DNA from 4 places in the Pseudomonas sp. Pdm06 genome. Region 4 is predicted to be linked to each of the others. Evidence: predicted binding sites of a transcription regulator. Region 4 holds the regulator's gene; each other region holds the start of a gene.

Region 1 (5,285 bases), on a different contig from region 4:
AAACGGTTTTTCATTAACTGTCCTTAAGAACCTTCAAAGCTCGATGGGCGTGTCGGGATGGTTGCCCCATTCGCCCCAGGAACCGGCATAGCCTTTGACTCGTGGATAACCGAGCGCCTTGGCCACCAGGTAGGTGAAGCCAGAGCGGTGGTGAGTCTGGCAGTGGGTGATGATTTCTTTGTCGGGCGTGATGCCCAATCGTTCGAGGATCTGCGGCATATCCTTGCGAATGCGCAGGTTGCGCGCCGGGTCCATGCCGGCGGTCCATTCGAAATTGACCGCCCCTGGAATATGTCCGCCCCTGGCTGCAACGACTTTCTCGCCGGAGTATTCCAGCGGGCCGCGCGCATCCCAGATGGCCAGGTCGGCGGCACCGAGGCGGCTTTGCAGGTATTCGCGGGTGGCGGTGGGGGCATCGTGCAACGTCAGGGGCACCGGGCCGGCAACCGGTGCAGGAACATCGACGGACACCGGCAGGCCTTCGTCCAGCCAGGACAGCAGGCCGCCGTCGAGGTAGTGATAGTTCGAGTGGCCGATCACGTCCAGCAGCCAGATAAAGCGCCCGGCCCAGCCGCCGCCTTCGTCGTCGTAGACCACGTAGACCGCGTCCGGGTTATGCCCAAGCTCGCCGAACAGGGTTTCCAGGTCGGTTTTGGCCGGCAGCAGGCCCGGTGCCGGCGGTTGGCCAAGCTGGGTGCGCTTGGGGTCGACGAAACGTGCGCCGGGGATGTGCCCGGTGCTGTAGCGCGCGGCGCTGGTCAGATCCACCAGAATCAGTTCGCGGGCGTCGAGACGCGGCAGCAGTTCGCTCGGCTCGATCACCAGCGGCAAGCCAGAGAAGTCAGGCATGTGAGGTCTCCAGGGGCGCAAAGGGAAAGGATTGTAGCAAGTTCAGCGACCGCGGTTGGTAAAGGTATGCAGGGCCCTTTCGATGCATTGCACGGTTTTGCCGAAGGCTTGCACGGTGATATCCGAGAACGGCCCGCCGCCCTGGTCTACCGCCACCAGCATGATCACCCGGCCATTGCAGGTCAGTGAGCGCAACAGCAGGTGCTCACCCCGGAACAGGCTGCGCAGGCCCGGCGGCAATAGCGCCGAAAACTGCGCGTTGTTGTCCGGGTTCAGGCGAACCTGGGCCTGCTGGGCCAGCAACCGCTGCAATATTTTGCTCTGGCTGATGGTAAAGCTCATGGCCGCGGCCTCCTTGGGCAGGCCGGCGGTCTGGTGTACGCGCATGCTGCTCTGGTTGCGGTCGGCCATCAGGATCATCACTCGGCGCATGCCACAGGCCACCAGGATGTCCCGTGCCGAGGTGGTCAGGTGCATGGCATTGCGGAAGGGGCTCGGCTCCACCAGCATGGCGGAGCATTGCGTGCGCCACTGGCTCAGGTCTTGGGCGCTGGGCGGGGCGGCGGGCAGCAAGCCGGGATGGATGCGGCGGCTGCCCGAAGGCCAGATCAGCGCCACGGCCGGGTGCCAGAGGTCCGGCATGGCGTGATGGTGGGCGCTGTTGGCCGCTTGTTGGTGCAGCTGTTGCTGGACCTCATCCATCGACATCTGCAGATACAAACTGGTGAGGTACTGCCAGCGGGTGAGCGCGGGGCTGTCCCAGGCCTGTTGTGCGGCCAGTGCCAGGCCGTTGGCCAGCAATACGGTGTTGGCCGGCTGGTTGAGCCAGCGTCGCAGGATCGGGTCGTCGTCCAGGCGATTCTGCTGGCGCAGGGGGTGTTCGCTGTCCCGGGCGATGCGCAGGACTTTCACCAGCTCGCGGCGTTCATTGAGCAGCAGGCGATACCCTTGCGCCACCCAGATGGGCAAGCGCCAGGTTTCCACCAGCGCCAGGCAGATTTCCAGCAGGCTGACGCCGAACAGTTCGCGCTCTACCTTGGGCGCGGGTTCGCCTTTATGGGCGACCCGCAATTCCCATTCCCCGAGCAATCGTGGATGGGTCAGGGCCAGGGGCCAGAGCGGCGACAGGAACAACAGGCTGCCCCAGTGTATGTCTTGCCACAGCCGCGCCAGACGGCTGGCAAAAAAACCATTGGCCTGTTGCGTGGCGTGCTGGCTGATCAATTGCAACTGGCGCAAGGCGATGGGTATTTCATGCGCCGGCAACGACGGCAAGCGGGCGAGCAACTCCTCGGTACGCTTGAGGCCGAGGCGGTTGATGGCCACTTCGAGGTTTTCCGCAGGTTCTGCAAGGCTGCCATGGGTGTGATGGTTGGCTTCGCGGATGACGCTCAGGGCCAGGGCGGGGCTGTCCTGCATCAGGTCGGCGATGTCGCGCAAGGAGCGGCGGCTGTCGGCGAGGGCCTTGCAGACCAGGTCGTGGCTGGCCTGGGGTACCGGCAGATGCACGCCTTTGAGCAGCGTCACCCAACCTTCGAGGGTGGTCGGTCGGGGCGTTGGAACCTTGGTTTCGTTAGTCATGGCTGGACGTGATCATCGTATGAATTCTCTACGCCCGGAACGGGGCAAATTGGCTTTTCGCCAGAACAGCCTATAGTCTGGCGCAGTTTTGCCGATAAGTAGAAGAAGAGATTTTTCAGCTTCCGAATATGACCTTGAACCCGACTTAAATAAGTACTTTCTATCTATGGCTAAAATTATCGGCATCATTGTCGTGTTCGCGAGCGTGCTCGGCGGATACGTGCTCTCCCATGGCAAGATTGCCGCCCTGATCCAGCCCTTCGAGGTGTTGATCATCGGTGGCGCGGCCCTCGGTGCATTCCTGCAGGCCAACCCTGGCTATATGACGATGCACGTGCTCAAGAAATCCCTGGGCATGTTCAGTTCGCGCTTTAGCCACACCTTCTACCTCGAGGTGCTGGGGCTGATCTACGAGATCCTCAACAAGAGCCGCCGCGAAGGCATGATGGCGATCGAAGGCGACATCGAAGATGCCGCCGCCAGCCCGATTTTCGCCAAGTACCCGGCTGTGCTCAAGGACGCCCGCATGACGGCGTTCATCTGTGATTACCTGCGCATCATGTCGTCCGGCAACATGGCTCCCCACGAGCTCGAAGGCCTGTTCGACATGGAGCTGTACAGCCTCAAGGAAGACCTGGAGCATCCCTCCCACGCGGTCACCGGGATCGCCGACGCGATGCCTGGCTTCGGTATCGTCGCGGCGGTACTGGGGATCGTGGTGACCATGGCCTCCCTGGGCGACGGTGACCAGAAGTCCATCGGCCTGCACGTGGGTGCGGCCTTGGTGGGTACGTTCTTCGGTATCTTGGCGGCGTATGGTTTCTTCGGGCCGCTGGCCACCTCCCTGGCCCATGACGCCAAGGAAGAGCTCAATATCTACGAAGCCATCAAGGCTTCCCTGGTGGCCTCGGCCTCGGGCATGCCGCCATCGTTGGCGGTGGAGTTCGGGCGCAAGGTCCTGTACCCGGCGCACCGTCCAAGCTTCGCCGAGCTGGAACAAGCGGTTCGCGGTCGCTAAGTTATGGAAAATAACCAGCCGATCATCATCAAGCGCGTCAAGCGCATAGCCGCTGGGCATCACGGGGGCGCCTGGAAAATCGCCTTCGCCGACTTCGCGACGGCGATGATGGCGTTCTTCCTGGTGCTGTGGCTGTTGTCCACGGCGACGCCAGAGCAGAAGATCGCCATCGCCGGCTACTTCAAGGACCCGGTCGGCTTTTCCGAAAGTGGCACGCCCTACATCATCGACCTGGGCGGCTCACCGACCCTGGCCCCGGAAAATACCCTTAACCCTGAGGTCAAGTCCCAGCCCCAGCCTGACAAGGTGACGGTGGATTCCGAGCAGGTCGAAGGCATGGCCGAACAGGTCGAGCGCGAGCGCCTGGAACTGCTGTTGCAGGAATTGCAGAACAAGGTCGAAGAGAACCCGCAACTGCAGAAATTCAAGGACCAGATCCTGTTCGAAATCACCCCGAACGGCTTGCGCATCCAGATCATGGACGCCGAGAACCGGCCGATGTTCGACTCCGGCAGCGCGCGCCTGAAGCCGTATTTCGAGGACATCCTGCTGGCCATGGCCGACACCATCAAGGCGGTGCCGAACAAGATCAGTATCAGTGGTCATACCGATGCCAAACCCTACATCGGCAAGGGTGACTACGGTAACTGGGAGCTGTCCGCCAACCGCGCCAACGCGGCCCGTCGCGCCCTGGTTGCCGGCAGCTATCCGGACGAGCAGGTGGCGCGGGTGGTCGGTTATGCGTCTTCGGCGCTGTTCGACCGCAAGGATCCGTTCAACCCGGTCAACCGGCGTATCGATATCGTGGTGTTGACCAAGAAGGCGCAGAAAGCCATCGAGGGCTCGCAAACCGATGATCCGGCGCCCGATCCGGTCCCGGGCGAGGGGGCGCCGGGTGAAGCGCCTGCTCCGTCCGCCACACCAGGTGCGGCGGTCGATCCGAACGCGTTGCCGGCAGACCAGCAACCCGTGCCGGCCCATGAACTGCGCGAGCGGCTGAATCTGTTCGACGACGCCGCGCCCAAGCCTCCCGGAGCGCCGGCGCAGTGACCTGAAGGTTTGTCGATGGACCTGTGGCGAGGGAGCTTGCTCCCGCTCGACTGCGAAGCAGTCGTAAACCGGCGGGTGCGGTGTGTCTGATGCTCCGCATTTGGCAGGTTTTGGGGCCGCTTCGCAGCCCAGCGGGAGCAAGCTCCCTCGCCACGATGGTGTCCGGCTTCCCTTCCCTTCCTTTCAGCTCAGTAACCGCTTTCCGGCAGGCTGGCGATGATCGAGCGGTAGCTGTTCATCCGTTGCTGATGCACGCGACCTTCTTCCAGGGCCTTGAGCAGGGCGCAACCGGGTTCGCGGTCGTGCTTGCAGTCGCGGAAGCGGCAGGTGCCGATCAACTCGTTGAACTCGATGAACCCGGCTTCGACATCGGCCCGGCTGACGTGGCCCAGGCCGAATTCGCGGATACCCGGCGAGTCGATCAATTCACCGCCGCCAGGGAAATGGAACAGCCGCGCGGTGGTGGTGGTGTGGGTGCCTTGGCCGGACAGCTCGGACAGCGGCCCGACGCGCGTCTCGACTTCCGGCAGCAGGCTGTTGACCAGCGAAGACTTGCCCACGCCAGACTGGCCGACGAACACACTGATGCGCCCGTCCAGTTGCTGTTGCAACTGCTCCATGCCGTTGCCGTGATGGGCCGAGACCTCCAGCACCGGGTAACCCAAATCCCGATAGACCGACAGCAGGGCGTTCAGCGCCGGGGCGTTGTGTTCGTCGATCAGGTCGAACTTGTTGAGCAGCAGCAACGGACGGATACCCGCGTGTTCGGCGGCCACCAGGTAACGAT
Region 2 (5,285 bases), on a different contig from region 4:
ACCCATGTGTGCGGCCAGCGGCGGTTTGGCAGGCGGAGTCGGCACGGCGGTTCCCTGTTCTGCGAATAAGGTTGCTAGCTTGCCGGAGTTTACCGGCCAGGCAAACGTCTGTATATGTATATACAAATTACGCACGATGAGGTTGAACCATGTCCGCCTTCTTTGCCGAACGCGCGCTGCTGCCTAGTGGATGGGCCCATGATGTACGTCTTGAGGTCGATGCCAAGGGCGTCCTGACCCATATCCAGGCCGGTTCCCACGCAGACGGCGCCGAACGGCTGGGCGGTCCGCTGTTGCCGGGCATGCCGAACCTGCACTCCCATGCCTTTCAACGGGCGATGGCCGGGCTGGCGGAAGTGGCGGGCAATCCCAACGACAGTTTCTGGACCTGGCGCGACTTGATGTACCGCCTCGTCGGAAAAATAAGCCCGGATCAACTCGGCATCATCGCCCGCCAGCTATACATCGAAATGCTCAAGGCCGGCTACACCTCGGTCGCCGAATTCCATTACGTGCACCATGACACCGACGGCGCACCCTACGCCGACCCGGCAGAGCTGGCCCTGCGCATCAGCCACGCCGCCAGCGCCGCCGGCATCGGCCTGACGCTGCTGCCGGTGCTCTACAGCCATTCCGGTTTTGGCGGCCAGGCGCCCAATGACGGGCAGCGCCGGTTCATCAACAGCACCGAAAACTACTTGAAGCTTCAGTCACGCTTGCAACCGATCCTGGCCGGGCAACCGGCCCAGGCCCTGGGCTTGTGTTTCCACTCGCTGCGCGCCGTGACACCGGGGCAGATCCAGGACGTGCTGGCCGCCAGCGACCGTGATTGCCCGGTGCACATCCACATCGCCGAGCAGCAGAAGGAAGTCGATGACTGCCTGAGCTGGAGCGGCGCCCGCCCGCTGCAATGGCTGTACGAAAACACCGAAGTCGACCAGCGCTGGTGCCTGGTGCACGCCACCCATGCCAACGCCCAGGAAGTCAGCCTCATGGCCAAGAGCCGGGCGATTGCCGGCCTGTGCCTGACCACCGAAGCCAACCTGGGGGACGGGATTTTCCCGGCCGTGGATTTCCTCGCCCAGGGCGGGCGCCTGGGTATCGGCTCCGACAGCCATGTGTCCTTGAGCGTGGTCGAAGAATTGCGCTGGCTGGAATATGGCCAGCGCCTGCGTGACCAACGGCGCAACCGCTTGTATCGGGCGGATCAGCCGATGGTCGGCCGCACCTTGTTCGATGCGGCATTGGAAGGCGGCGCCCAGGCCCTGGGGCAACCGGTCGGCGCCCTCGACATCGGCAAGCGCGCCGACTGGCTGGTGCTCGATGGCAACGATCCGTACCTGGCCACGGCCAATGGCGACGGGATTCTCAATCGCTGGTTGTTTGCCGGCGGCGATCGTCAGGTGCGGGATGTGATGGTCGGTGGACGGTGGGTTGTGCGTGATGGGCGTCATGCCGGCGAAGAGGAAAGTGCCCGGGCGTTTACCCAGGTATTGCGCGAACTTCTAGACTGACGCGGATAAAAATGTGGGAGCGAGCTTGCTCGCGATGAGGCCTTCACATTCAACACTGAGGTTGGCTGAAAGTCCGTCATCGCGAGCAAGCTCGCTCCCACATGGGTTCTCAGGAGCCGATCAATTCGAAGTCTTGGCCATCTGCCGATCCGACGCGCGCCAGATCAGTCGTGTCGTGTCATAGCCCTGCTGGCGCGCCTTGCTCAGCAGCTCCTCGCGCACGACGCTATTGACGGTCGGTGTGCGGGACAGCAGCCACATGTAGCGGCGGCTCGGGTCGCCGACGATGGCGGTCTTGTAGTCATCGCTGACGTACAGCACCCAATATTGCCCTTTCGCCACGCCCGGCACGATCCGTGAAAACCAGTTGTCGAACTCGACCCAGAGCTTGTCGGTCTTGCCCGGCACCTGCGGCGTGGCCGTGCCCCTGGCTTCCTCCCACTGCCAGTCCGAGGTCAGGCAGCGATTGAGCACACCCACGTTGCCGTCTGGCTTGAGGATGTAGTGAGCTTCCGATTGCGCGCAATTGCGCTGGAAATACATGGGCAGACGGGCCAACTCATACCAGGTCCCTTGGTAACGCTTGAGATTGACGCTGTTGACCGTCTTGGGCGCCAACGGATCTTCGCCAGAAGTGGCACAGCCGGCCAATACCAGGCCAGCCAAAAGCACAAAAACTAACCGCATCATTATTTTTCTCCCGCAGGCCTTTGGCCTCGGTTTACTTCAGGCCTTGGCCGGAAAACATCAACACTTTGTCACCGGCGTACTGCACGCTGATAAAGCTTTTCTGGTCGCCCCAGGTACAGCTGGACATGCCGAGCGCGCCTGAACAATCGGTCGGTTTCCCCAGCAACGTTTCGACTTCGGCCTTGGGCATGCCAGCCGACAGTTTCGAATAGTTTTCCTGGTTGACCTTGCTGCATGCGGTCAACACGACGCACATAAACAGCAGAGCGATAGATCGCAGCGACATGGTGTAACTCCTGGAACGGAAGGGAGGTGGCAGGGTGCCAACCTGATCCTTAGAAGAGAAAACCCCTATCTGGTTCCCTGACACCCCCAGTATTTATTGGCTGTGCAGAGGTGTTTCATCGATGAATCAACCGGTTTGTGACGCCGTCGTACCTTTCGTCGGGATTGGGCCCCTGACGCCTGATGGGCCGGGCTTTTGCGCCGATAAAAAGTAACAGCGCAAAATCCTGCGCTATGGCAAATTGACACCCCTTCCTGACCCGTCCCTCCGCGGTAGTGTTCTTAATGACCAGAAACATGAAATTCAGCCATAAAATCCTGCTGGCTGCCGCCCTCGTGGTGGCCGTTGCATTCGCCTGTTTCATCCTGTTCAACGACTATCGTCAACGCCAAAGCCTGCACGCCAGCACCGAGACCTCCATGCAGGAACTCGGCAACCTGACCAGCCGTAATATCCAGACGTGGGTCGACGGCCGTATCCAATTGCTGCAATCGCTGGCCCAGCAGATCGCCGTGGACGGCAGCAGTGCCGACAGCCTCAAGCGCGCCGTGGGCCTGCCGGCCTACACCGGCAACTTTCAGCTCAGCTATTTCGGCGGCACCGACGGCGTGATGTTCTCGGTACCGGCCGGCAATCGCGCCGCCGACTACGACCCACGTGCCCGTGGCTGGTACAAGGCCGCCAACAGCGCACAGCAAACCATCGTCACCGAACCGTACATCGCCGCCTCGTCGGGCAAGCTGGTGATCACCGTCGCCACGCCGGTACAGCGCCAGGGGCAGATGATTGGCGTGGCCGGTGCGGACATTGACCTGTCCAGCGTCAGCGCCATCATCAACTCGCTGAACTTCGGCGGCCACGGCCACGCGTTCATCGTCAGCGCCGACGGCAAGATCCTGATCCACCCCGACAGCAAGCGCGTGCTCAAGACCCTGGCCGAGGCCTACCCCAACGGCGCGCCGCAAATCAGCCCGGGCGTGAAGGAAGTCGACCTCGACGGCAAGACCCAATTCATCTCCTTCACCCGCGTCAACGGCGTGCCGGGCGCCGACTGGTACGTGGCGCTGGTGCTCGACAAGGACACCGCGCTGGCGATGCTCAGTGAGTTCCGTACGTCGGCGCTGATCGCCATGGTCATCGCGGTGGTGTTCATCATCGCCCTGCTGGGCATGTTGATCCGCGTGCTGATGCAACCGTTGCTGACCATGGGCCGCGCCATGCATGACATCGCCGAAGGCGAAGGCGACCTGACCCGGCGCCTGGTCATTCACGGCCATGACGAATTCGGCGCACTGGGCACGTCGTTCAACCGTTTTGTCGAACGCATTCACACCTCGATCCGCGAAGTGGCCTCGGCCACCGGCCAGGTCAACGAAGTCGCCTTGCGCGTGGTCAGTGCGTCCAACTCGTCGATGTTCAACTCCGACCAGCAGGCGTCGCGCACCAGCAGCGTGGCCGCGGCCATCAACCAGCTTGGCGCCGCCGCCCAGGAAATCGCCCAGAACGCCGCCCTCGCCTCGCAACATTCCAGCGAGGCCCGCAACCTGGCCGAAGACGGCCAGCAAGTCGTGGATAAAACCATCGCGGCCATGCAGCAGTTGTCGGCCAAGATCAGCGATTCGTGCGGCAACATCGAAACGCTGAACAGCAACACAGTGAACATCGGCCAGATCCTCGAGGTGATCACCAGCATTTCCCAGCAGACCAACCTGCTCGCCCTCAACGCCGCCATCGAGGCGGCCCGGGCCGGTGAAGCCGGGCGCGGCTTCGCGGTGGTAGCCGATGAAGTGCGCAACCTGGCGCACCGCACCCAGGACTCGGCGCAGCAAGTGCAGAAGATGATCGAAGAGCTGCAAGTCGGCGCACGGGAAGCGGTGCTGACCATGACCGATAGCCAGCGCCAGAGCGAAAGCAGCGTCGGCATCGCCAACCAGGCCGGCGAGCGACTGGGCAGCGTGACCCAGCGTATCGGTGAAATCGACGGCATGAACCAATCCGTGGCCACCGCCACTGAAGAACAGACCGCCGTGGTGGAGTCGATCAACGTCGACATCACCGAGATCAACACGCTGAACCAGGAAGGCGTGGAAAACCTGCAAGCCACCTTGCGGGCCTGTTCCGACCTTGAGCAGCAGGCGGCGCGGTTGAAGCAGTTGGTGGGTAGTTTCCGGATCTAGCGCTTTCAAGGGCCCCATCGCGAGCAAGCTCGCTCCCACAATTGACCGCGTTCGAAGTCATCAATGTGGGAGCGAGCTTGCTCGCGATAGCGGCGTCAGCTAGATCGAAAGAATCAGAACCTGGACCCAGGCCTGTTCAAAAACTCTACTTCCTCAACCGTGGACTCACGCCCCAACACCGCATTGCGATGGGGGAACCGTCCAAACCGGGCAATGATCTTCTGGTGCCGCTCGGCATAATCCAGGTTGTCTTCAAACACCGCCCGTTCCGCCTCCCGTTGCTCTCGCACCAGGTCGATAAACCGCGACACGGCCTCGTTCTGCACCGCCAGGTTTTCGCAGTGTTCGAGTACCAGGTAGATGAAGACGCGCTGGATCGGTTTGAGTTGCCGGTCGAAACCCGCCGCCATGCCTTGAGCCACCAGTGCTTGGGCACGCAGGTCACCGGAAAAAGCCTCGGGGGTGTCGCGAAAGATCATCCGCGGGAGTTGATCGAGCAGTAGCACCAGGGCCAGCCAACCTTCCGGGCGTTGCGCCCAATCGGTCAATCCGCCGGCCAGTGCCTGCTCGACCCGATCGCCGAAGCGCTCTTGCGCCTGGCGATCATGGCCTTTGCCG
Region 3 (5,285 bases), on a different contig from region 4:
CGGTGACGATCACGTTGCCCTTGTACAGCTTCAGGCGTACCACGCCATTCACATGAGCCTGGGAGGCGTCGATCATCTGCTGCAGCATCAGACGCTCAGGGCTCCACCAGTAGCCGGTGTAGATCAGGCTGGCGTACTTGGGCATCAGCTCGTCCTTGAGGTGAGCCACTTCGCGGTCCAGGGTGATCGATTCGATCGCCCGGTGAGCGCGCAGCATGATGGTGCCGCCCGGGGTTTCGTAGCAGCCGCGGGACTTCATGCCGACATAGCGGTTCTCGACGATGTCCAGACGACCGATGCCGTGTTCGCCGCCGATGCGGTTCAGGGTCGCCAGCACGGTGGCCGGGCTCATTTCCACGCCGTCCAGGGCGACGATATCGCCATTGCGATAGGTCAGCTCCAGGTATTGCGGAGTATCCGGGGCCTTCTCCGGGGAGACGGTCCAGCGCCACATGTCTTCTTCGTGCTCGGTCCAGGTGTCTTCCAGCACGCCGCCTTCATAGGAGATGTGCAGCAGGTTGGCGTCCATCGAGTACGGGGATTTCTTCTTGCCGTGACGCTCGATTGGAATCGCGTGCTTCTCGGCGTAGTCCATCAGTTTTTCACGGGACAGCAAGTCCCATTCACGCCACGGGGCGATGACTTTCACGCCCGGCTTGAGGGCATAGGCGCCCAGCTCGAAACGCACCTGGTCGTTGCCTTTGCCGGTAGCGCCGTGGGAAATGGCATCGGCGCCGGTTTCGTTGGCGATTTCGATCAGGCGCTTGGCAATCAACGGACGGGCGATGGACGTACCCAGCAGGTACTCGCCTTCGTAAACGGTGTTGGCGCGGAACATCGGGAACACGAAGTCGCGGACGAACTCTTCGCGCAGGTCATCGATGTAGATCTCTTTGACGCCCATGGCCTGGGCCTTGGCGCGTGCAGGCTCGACTTCCTCGCCCTGCCCCAGGTCAGCGGTGAAGGTCACCACTTCGCAGTTATAAGTGTCCTGCAGCCACTTGAGGATCACCGAAGTGTCCAGGCCGCCGGAATACGCCAGAACGACCTTGTTTACGTCCGCCATGCCATCACTCCACGGGTTCTACGGAAAGCCGTGAAGTCTAACGTCCAGCGCGGATAATTTACAGGGGCGCGACAGCTTATGACGACGAAGCGACAGATTATGTCGAACGCGCGACGGTCAAAATCGAATCAGGAGGTCCGCGCGGTCGCCCCGACGGGCGTGGGTGCCGGTGTCTTGGCCGGTGCAGCGGTGGGCGCAGCGGTTGGCGCCGGCGCTTTGGCAGGAGGCGCAGCAGGTGCAGGCAGCGCGGCGGGAGGCTGGGGTGCCGGTGCTTCGCTAGCCGCCACGCGCTCGAGGCGCACGACCACCCGACGGTTCTTCGCCCGGTTGGCGGCGTTGGTGTTGGGCACCAGGGGATAACGCTCGCCGTGGAAGCGCAGGGTAATCTGCGACTCCTGGAAACCATTGGCCTTGAAGAAATCCTGGACCGCCAGGGCCCGGCGGCGCGACAGCTCGCGGTTGGTCAGGCGATTGCCGCTGTTGTCGGAGTGACCGTCAAGCTCGACATGATTGACGCTCGGATCGGCCTTGATGAAGTCGAGCATCACCTGCAACTGAGCCTTGGCATGGGCATCGAGTTCGACTTCTTCGCCGGGGAAGCCGATCTGGGTCTGTTTCACCTGCTCGAAATTCTTCGGCAACAGTTTCGCCACGCAGCCCTGGTAGTCATTGAAGGCCTTGTTGAACCGCACCGGCAGCAAGCGCACTTCCGAAACCCGCCCGTCCTCGGTGTTGCGGCGCACGACGGGGCTGCGACCTTCCATCAGCCCACTGATCAAGCGGCCGGCCTGGACCTGGGAGCTGTTGAACAGCACGTCGCCACTGCCGATCCTGACCGAACCGAGGTTGATATCGCCGCGCCCCGGTTGCCACGGTGCGGCGGCTGCCAGCAAGGTGGCCGAACCGCCGCCCAGCATCGGGTTATAGCTCTTGAGGCGGAACGTGGCCTGTTCGCCCGCCCGGCGCACGAACTCGCCAGTGCCGAAATCGGTGATCGGCTGGCTCAGCCGGCACTCGAACTTGTCGCCTTCGACCGTCCACTCAATGCTCTCCAGACGGGTCTGGAAAGTGAGCGCCATGGCGGGAAGGCTGGCAAACACACTGAGCAAGGCTAGATAACGCTGGCGCACGGGAGGCTCCACTGACTTTTATACAAAGATCGACGCATGCTTGAGGGCATGACGCCTGTCCGGGGCACTGCACGGATTCGTGGCACACCTGTAGGAGCTATCGGTAAGTTGTGGCAGAACTTGATAGCGGGTGCCTGAATCGGTCTTTTCCGGTAGCATTCCCCAGAGTTTGACCCGCCTGGAAGCCCCCCAATGTCCGACCGCCTGACCCTGCTGCGTCCCGACGACTGGCATATTCATCTTCGCGATGGTGCTGTGTTGACCCATACCGTCGCCGATGTCGCGCGCACCTTCGGGCGCGCAATCATCATGCCTAACCTGGTTCCGCCCGTGCGCGACGCCGCCGAGGCCGATGGCTATCGCCAGCGTATCCTCGCCGCGCGCCCGGCTGGCAGCCGCTTCGAACCGCTGATGGTGCTTTACCTCACCGACCGCACCCAGCCCGAAGAGATTCGCGACGCCAAGGCCAGCGGTTTTGTCCATGCCGCCAAGCTGTATCCCGCCGGCGCGACGACCAACTCCGATTCCGGTGTCACCAGCATCGACAAGATCTTCCCGGCGCTGGAGGCCATGGCCGAAGTCGGCATGCCGTTGTTGATCCATGGTGAGGTTACCCGGGGCGACGTCGATGTGTTCGACCGCGAGAAAATCTTCATCGACGAACACATGCGCCGCGTCGTGGAGCGTTTCCCGACCCTCAAGGTAGTGTTCGAACACATCACCACCGGCGATGCCGTGCAGTTCGTCAACGAGGCCCCGGCCAACGTCGGCGCGACCATTACCGCCCACCACCTGCTGTACAACCGCAACCACATGCTGGTGGGCGGGATCCGGCCGCACTTCTATTGCCTGCCGATCCTCAAGCGCAATACCCACCAGGAAGCCTTGCTGGACGCCGCTACCAGCGGCAGCGCCAAGTTTTTCCTCGGCACCGACTCGGCGCCCCACGCCCGTCACGCCAAGGAAGCAGCCTGCGGTTGCGCCGGTTGCTACACCGCCTATGCCGCCATCGAGATGTACGCCGAGGCGTTCGAACAGCGCAATGCGCTGGAAAAACTCGAAGGCTTCGCCAGCCTGCATGGCCCGCGCTTCTATGGCCTGCCGGTGAACACCGACCGTATTACCCTGGTCCGTGACGAATGGACCGCCCCTGTCAGCCTGCCCTTCGGCGAGCAGACTGTCATCCCGCTGCGCGCCGGTGAAAAACTGCGCTGGCGCCTGCTGGAGGAAAACGCGTGAGTGAAGATCATTTCGACGACGAACTGGACGGCAACGGTGGTTCGGGCGGCGCCCGTCACCCCATGGCCGCGCGGTTCCGTGGTTATCTGCCGGTCGTCGTCGATGTAGAAACCGGTGGTTTCAATTCCGCCACCGACGCCTTGCTGGAAATCGCCGCGACCACCATCGGCATGGACGAAAAAGGCTTTGTGTTCCCTGACCACACCTATTTCTTCCGTGTCGAACCGTTCGAGGGCGCCAACGTCGAAGCGGCGGCTTTGGAGTTCACCGGGATCAAGCTCGATCACCCGTTGCGCATGGCGGTCAGCGAAGAAACGGCCCTGACCGACATCTTCCGTGGTGTGCGCAAGGCGCTCAAGGCCAACGGTTGCAAGCGCGCGATCCTGGTCGGCCACAACAGCAGCTTCGACCTGGGCTTTCTCAACGCCGCCGTCGCGCGCCTGGACATGAAGCGCAACCCGTTCCACCCGTTCTCCAGCTTCGACACCGCGACCCTGGCTGGCCTGGCGTATGGCCAGACCGTCCTGGCCAAGGCGTGCCAGGCAGCCGACATCGATTTCGATGGCCGTGAGGCGCACTCGGCCCGCTACGACACCGAGAAGACCGCCGAGCTGTTCTGCGGCATCGTCAACCGGTGGAAAGAGATGGGCGGCTGGCAGGATTTCGACGACTAAAGAGCAGCGCCACTCTGTGGGAGCAAAGCTTGCTCGCGACACAGGCGCCTCGGTTTTTGGAAGACCGCATCGCTGCCATCGCGGGCAAGCCTTGCTCCCACAGATAAATCCCCTCGCCACAGGACTGTGTTCTGCTTTGGAACACCCATAAAAAAACCGGCCCATCGAGGCCGGTTTTTTTATGCCTGGAGGCGCTTACAGCTTGTCGCTGTGCTCGCCCAGGTAAGCGGCAACGCCTTCAGGCGATGCGGTCATGCCCTTGTCGCCTTTTTTCCAGTTGGCCGGGCAGACTTCGCCGTGCTCTTCGTGGAATTGCAGCGCGTCGACCAGACGGATCAACTCTTCCATGTTACGGCCCAGCGGCAGGTCGTTGATGATCTGCGAACGGACAACGCCCTTGTCGTCGATCAGGAAGGCACCACGGAAGGCCACGCCGCCTTCGGACTCAACGTCGTAGGCCTTGGCGATTTCGTGCTTCATGTCGGCAGCCATGGTGTATTTCACCTGACCGATACCGCCATTGTTGATCGGGGTGTTGCGCCAGGCGTTGTGAGTGAAGTGCGAGTCGATCGAAACAGCGACCACTTCAACGTTACGGGCCTTGAAGTCGTCCATGCGGTGATCCAGTGCGATCAGCTCGGATGGGCAGACGAAGGTGAAGTCCAGCGGATAGAAGAACACCAGGCCGTATTTGCCTTTGATGGCCGAGGACAGGGTGAAGCTGTCGACGATTTCGCCGTTGCCAAGCACGGCTGGCACGGTGAAGTCAGGGGCTTGTTTGCCTACGAGTACGCTCATTGGATATCTCCTGATGTAATTAGCGTGAAAACAAAGTCCGGGCCAGCCTGCCACCCTCAGGCGACAGCCCTGTGACACGAACCCGCTTGCAAGGGCCGACCATCATACACCGCGCATTTGGACTGTCTTCAACGGTTTTTCGGTGGTATCGAAAAATCGCCGCCCCGCTGCGTGCCGCCTTCGTTGCCCAAGGAAAAAACCGTTCGTCAGCCTGGCATCGCTTTGGCGCAAGACCTTGAGAAACCACTTTGACAATCATTCTCGTTAACATTAAGATCCGTCTCAATTGAGTCACAACCAGCGACGGTTCTCACTTATGTATGTATGCCTCTGCACTGGCGTCACCGACGGACAAATCCGCGAAGCGATCTATGAAGG
Region 4 (5,285 bases):
TCACCTGGCCGGTCAGGTCTTGATAGTCCTGGGCCAGCAGAATGTCGTTGAGGTTGCTTGCCACGGCGCGGTTCTCGGTGCTGCTGCGCGTCAGGAAACCGTCGACCCGACGGGCCAGCTCCCGAAACTCTTCAGCACCGACTTCGCGACGCATGAACCGGCCCCAGTCGGTGCTCAAGGCCTGGGCCTCTTCGCTCAGGCCATTGACCAGCGGCGTTGCGCTTTCCACCAGGTCCATGGTGCGGTTGGCCGCGGCTTCGGTCAGCTTGACCACATACCCCAGGCGCTCGGTGGCGTCGGTGATCTGTGAGACTTCCTCGGCCTGCGGCATATGCGGGTCGATCTGGAAATTGACAATCGCACTGTGCAGTTCACGCGTGAGCTTGCCCACTTCCTGATACAGACCGCGGTCACGGGTCTGGTTGAGCTCATGGATCATTTGAACCGCATCGCCAAAGCGACCTTTCTCAAGGCTGTCGACCAGTTCGCGGGCATGTTTTTTCAGGGTCGATTCGAAATCGCCCATTGAAGATTCGTTGTCCATAGCTCCCCCGTGGCGCCGTTAACCGATGCGTTCGAAGATTTTTTCGATCTTCTCTTTCAACGCCTGGGCCGTGAAGGGTTTGACCACATAGCCGTTCACACCGGCCTGGGCCGCTTCGATGATCTGCTCGCGCTTGGCTTCGGCAGTGACCATCAACACCGGGAGATGCTTGAGTTTTTCGTCGGCACGCACCTGGCGCAGCAGGTCGATACCGGTCATGCCTGGCATGTTCCAGTCGGTGACCAGAAAATCGAAGTTGCCACTGTGCAACATCGGGAGCGCAGTGGTCCCGTCATCTGCTTCGGCCGTGTTGGTGAACCCAAGGTCACGCAACAGGTTTTTAATGATCCGCCGCATCGTTGAGAAGTCATCAACGATGAGGATTTTCATGTTCTTGTCCAATTCGACCTCCAAGCAGTCTTAAACGCGCCCAGCACCTGGACGCGCCATTTCAATCAATCCGGCACAACACTCGACAACGGTCTGGAGCACAACGGATGGAGACTGGCACAGCACCTGCCAGGCCAGCCTCGTCGCAGTGTCCCCACACTGCCTGTCAACGCGCTCGCCACTCCCCCAAACGCCCCCGCAAACGGGCCGCGCACTGGCTGTGTAACTGGCTGACCCGCGATTCGCTGACCCCCAGGACCTCACCGATTTCCTTGAGGTTCAGCTCTTCGTCGTAGTACAGCGCCAAGACCAGCCGCTCACGCTCCGGCAAATTGGCAATCGCATCCGCCAGCGCACTCTGGAAACGTTCATCTTCCAGGTCACGCGACGGCTCCATGTGAGCACTCGCGTTATCCTCGTGCAGCCCTTCGTGTTCGCCGTCCTGCAACAGGTCGTCGAAACTGAACAGGCGGCTGCCCAAGGTATCGTTCAAAATCCCGTAATAATCGTCGAGACTCAACTGGAGTTCGGCCGCAACTTCGTGATCTTTAGCGTCACGCCCGGTTTTAGCTTCAATTGCCCGAATCGCGTCACTGACCATGCGGGTATTGCGGTGCACCGAACGCGGCGCCCAATCGCCCTTGCGGACCTCATCGAGCATCGCCCCGCGAATGCGGATACCGGCATAGGTCTCGAAACTGGCACCTTTGCTGGCGTCGTATTTGTTCGACACTTCAAGCAGGCCGATCATGCCGGCCTGGATCAAGTCCTCGACCTGGACACTGGCCGGCAACCGCGCCAGCAAGTGGTAGGCAATACGCTTGACCAGTGGCGCATAACGCTCGATCAATTCGTACTGGGCGTCCCGTGCCGATTTTTTGTAGAGATGGTTGTAACCGCTGGCTGTCATAGCACGGGCCCTGCTGTTTGTTGCACAAGACGCTCGACGAAAAATTCCAGATGCCCGCGGGGGTTGGCCGGCAGTGGCCAGGTATCGACCTTCTGGGCGATCGCCTTGAACGCCAGCGCGCATTTGGAACGTGGAAAAGCTTCATAAACGGCGCGTTGCTTCTGGACGGCCTTGCGTACGCTTTCGTCGTACGGCACGGCGCCGACGTATTGTAGGGCGACGTCCAGGAAGCGATCGGTGACCTTGGTCAACTTGGCGAACAGGTTGCGCCCTTCCTGCGGGCTCTGGGCCATATTGGCCAGGACGCGGAAGCGGTTCATGCCATAGTCGCGGTTCAGCAGTTTGATCAGGGCGTAGGCGTCGGTGATGGACGTCGGTTCGTCGCAGACCACCAGCAGCACTTCCTGGGCGGCGCGGACGAAACTGACGACCGAGTCGCCGATGCCGGCCGCGGTGTCGATCACCAGCACATCGAGGTTGTCGCCGATGTCGCTGAAGGCCTGGATCAGGCCCGCGTGCTGGGCCGGGGTCAGGTGAACCATGCTCTGGGTGCCGGAGGCAGCCGGCACGATGCGAATCCCGCCAGGTCCCTGCAACAGCACGTCGCGCAGTTCGCAACGGCCCTCGATCACGTCCGCCAGGGTGCGTTTGGGGGTAAGTCCCAGCAGCACGTCGACGTTCGCCAGGCCCAGGTCGGCGTCCAGCAGCATGACCCGTCGGCCAAGCTCTGCCAGAGCCAGGGACAAGTTCACTGACACGTTAGTCTTCCCGACGCCACCTTTGCCGCCGGTCACCGCGATCACCTGTACGGGATGCATGCTGCCCATGTTCGTTCTTTACCTTGTCTTCTTAGACGGAGGCCACATTACTGGCTGCGCGTTCGCATAAGGAACAATGCATGGCAGACCATCGATGTAGGTACAAAAAATATTCATGATTACCTCAGCCGACCTGCTTGGTCGGGCTGTGGTAGATGTCAGCGAACATGTCAGCCATGGCTTCTTCGCTGGGTTCTTCCTGCATTTGCACACTCACGGCACGGCTGACCAGTTGATGACGGCGCGGCAGATGCAAATCATCCGGGATCCGCGGCCCATCGGTCAGGTAGGCCACCGGCAGTTCATGACCGATCGCCAGGCTCAACACCTCGCCCAGGCTTGCCGTTTCGTCCAGCTTAGTCAGGATGCAGCCAGCCAGTCCGCAGCGTTTGTAGCTGTGGTATGCGGCGGTTAGAACCTGTTTCTGGCTGGTGGTTGCCAACACGAGATAATTTTTTGACTTGATACCGCGTCCGGCCAGGCTTTCGAGCTGCATGCGCAGGGCCGGATCGCTGGCTTGCAGGCCGGCGGTATCGATCAGCACGACGCGCTTGCGCAGCAGCGGCTCCAGCGCCTGGGCCAGGGATTGGCCCGGATCCACATGGGTCACCGACACATTGAGGATCCGGCCCAAGGTCTTGAGTTGTTCCTGGGCACCGATGCGGAAACTGTCCATGCTCACCAGGGCGATGCTCTGGGCGCCGTATTTGAGTACGTAGCGGGCGGCGAGCTTGGCCAGGGTGGTGGTCTTGCCCATGCCGGCAGGACCGACCATGGCAATCACCCCGCCCTCCTCTAGCGGCTCGACTTCCGGCGTGGCGATCATCCGCGCCAGGTGCGCCAGCAACATGCGCCAGGCCTGGCGAGGCTCTTCGATACCATTGATCAGCGCCAGCAGGTCCCGGGATAACGGGCCGGACAAGCCGATGCGTTGCAGGCGACGCCACAGGTTGGCCTGGGCCGGACGGCTGCCTTGCAGTTGGTTCCAGGCCAGGGAGCCGAGTTGGACTTCCATCAGCTCGCGCAGGCTGTTGAGCTCGAAGCGCATCGAGTCCAGGGCGCGCGGGTCGAGACCGCGGGCAGGCGCGGCGGGTGCCGGCTCCGGACGACGCGGTTCGGCCTGGGCCTGCTCGATCAGCGGCTCGGCAGCAGTCAACGGCAGGCCGGCGGTCAGCGGCTGACCGGCGAACAATTGACGATTGGTGCCCGCGGCACCCTCGCCTTCGCTGCTGCGCAGGCTCAGTTCGGCCTGGGCGCTGGCGATGCGCGACTGGGTCTTGCGCAGCTCGTCTTCGAGTTCCATGTTCGGAACCCGCGGGGCCAGCGCAGACAGTTTGTAATCCAGGGCCGCCGTCAGCTCGACACCGCCGGCGATACGACGGTTGCCAATGATGGCTGCTTCAGCGCCCAGCTCGTCACGAACCAGTTTCATGGCCTGACGCATGTCGGCGGCGAAAAAACGCTTCACTTGCATAAACCACTACCTCAGCCGTTGGGCCCTACTGTCGCAACGATGGTCACTTGCTTGTTGTCCGGTATTTCCTGGTACGCCAGCACATGCAGCCCCGGGACCGCGAGGCGACCGAATCGCGAGAGCATCGCGCGAATCGGACCGGCCACCAGCAGGATCACCGGTTGGCCTTGCATCTCCTGCCGCTGGGCTGCTTCGATCAGCGAACGCTGCAGCTTCTCGGCCATGCTTGGCTCCAGCAGAACACCCTCTTCCGAGCCTTGTCCTGCCTTCTGCAGACTATTGAGCAATATCTGTTCCAACCTTGGCTCCAAGGTGATCACAGGCAGCTCAGACTCAGTGCCTACAATGCTTTGGACGATTGCGCGGGACACGCCGACCCGAACCGCAGCCACCAAGGCGGCGGTATCTTGACTCTTGGAGGCGTTGTTGGCGATGGCCTCGGCGATACTGCGTATGTCGCGCACAGGCACTTGTTCGGCCAGCAGCGCCTGCAGCACCTTGAGCAACTGCGACAACGAAACCACGCCCGGCACCAGCTCTTCAGCCAGCTTCGGCGAGCCTTTGGCCAGTACTTGCAGGAGTTGCTGGACTTCTTCGTGGCCGATCAGCTCGCTGGAGTGCTTGTACAGGATCTGGTTCAAGTGGGTCGCCACCACGGTACTGGCGTCCACCACGGTATAACCGAGGGACTGGGCCTGGGCCCGCTGACTGATTTCGATCCACACCGCTTCCAGGCCGAAAGCCGGATCCTTGGCGGTGATGCCGTTGAGGCTGCCATAGACCTGGCCCGGGTTGATCGCCAATTCGCGGTCGGGGTAGATCTCGGCTTCGGCCAGGATCACCCCCATCAACGTCAGGCGATAGGCGCTCGGCGCCAGGTCGAGGTTGTCGCGGATATGCACGGTGGGCATCAGGAAGCCCAGGTCCTGGGAGAGCTTCTTGCGCACCCCCTTGATCCGCGCCAGCAACTGACCACCCTGGTTACGATCGACCAAGGGAATCAGGCGATAGCCGACTTCCAGGCCGATCATGTCGATCGGGGTCACATCATCCCAGCCCAGTTCCTTGGTTTCCATGGCGCGGGCCGGCGACGGCAGCAGTTCCTGCTGGCGCTTGACCTCTTGCAGGGCCTGGACCTTCTGCACGTTC

Evidence for each region. Region 4 encodes FliA, which starts transcription of late flagellar genes. Its sites were predicted from a motif close to CTAAAGTTTNNNNNNNNNNNGCCGNTAA; they were not measured.
Region 1: the regulator FliA is predicted to act here: its motif matches at 2,501-2,528, upstream of motA (flagellar motor stator protein MotA).
Region 2: the regulator FliA is predicted to act here: its motif matches at 2,670-2,697, upstream of IB266_RS19055 (methyl-accepting chemotaxis protein).
Region 3: the regulator FliA is predicted to act here: its motif matches at 2,294-2,321, upstream of IB266_RS10745 (flagellar protein MotY).

Annotation. Positions count from the first base shown of each region.
Region 1 is NZ_JACVAH010000010.1:199,251-204,535, forward strand. It holds gene asd (archaetidylserine decarboxylase) at 1-14, opposite strand, end outside; gene IB266_RS17825 (rhodanese-like domain-containing protein) at 34-849, opposite strand; gene IB266_RS17830 (HDOD domain-containing protein) at 892-2,430, opposite strand; gene motA (flagellar motor stator protein MotA) at 2,597-3,448, shown strand; gene motB (flagellar motor protein MotB) at 3,452-4,498, shown strand; gene rsgA (small ribosomal subunit biogenesis GTPase RsgA) at 4,687-5,285, opposite strand, start outside.
Region 2 is NZ_JACVAH010000011.1:221,266-226,550, reverse strand. It holds gene hutC (histidine utilization repressor) at 1-6, opposite strand, end outside; gene IB266_RS19070 (formimidoylglutamate deiminase) at 150-1,514, shown strand; gene IB266_RS19065 (lipocalin family protein) at 1,635-2,204, opposite strand; gene IB266_RS19060 (hypothetical protein) at 2,236-2,490, opposite strand; gene IB266_RS19055 (methyl-accepting chemotaxis protein) at 2,775-4,667, shown strand; gene IB266_RS19050 (DUF924 family protein) at 4,781-5,285, opposite strand, start outside.
Region 3 is NZ_JACVAH010000005.1:163,281-168,565, reverse strand. It holds gene IB266_RS10750 (argininosuccinate synthase) at 1-1,066, opposite strand, end outside; gene IB266_RS10745 (flagellar protein MotY) at 1,195-2,196, opposite strand; gene pyrC (dihydroorotase) at 2,389-3,435, shown strand; gene rnt (ribonuclease T) at 3,432-4,109, shown strand; gene IB266_RS10730 (peroxiredoxin) at 4,305-4,907, opposite strand; gene IB266_RS10725 (bacterioferritin-associated ferredoxin) at 5,224-5,285, shown strand, end outside.
Region 4 is NZ_JACVAH010000001.1:79,474-84,758, reverse strand. It holds gene IB266_RS00350 (protein phosphatase CheZ) at 1-544, opposite strand, end outside; gene IB266_RS00345 (chemotaxis response regulator CheY) at 563-934, opposite strand; gene fliA (RNA polymerase sigma factor FliA) at 1,101-1,844, opposite strand; gene fleN (flagellar synthesis regulator FleN) at 1,841-2,671, opposite strand; gene flhF (flagellar biosynthesis protein FlhF) at 2,787-4,136, opposite strand; gene flhA (flagellar biosynthesis protein FlhA) at 4,148-5,285, opposite strand, start outside.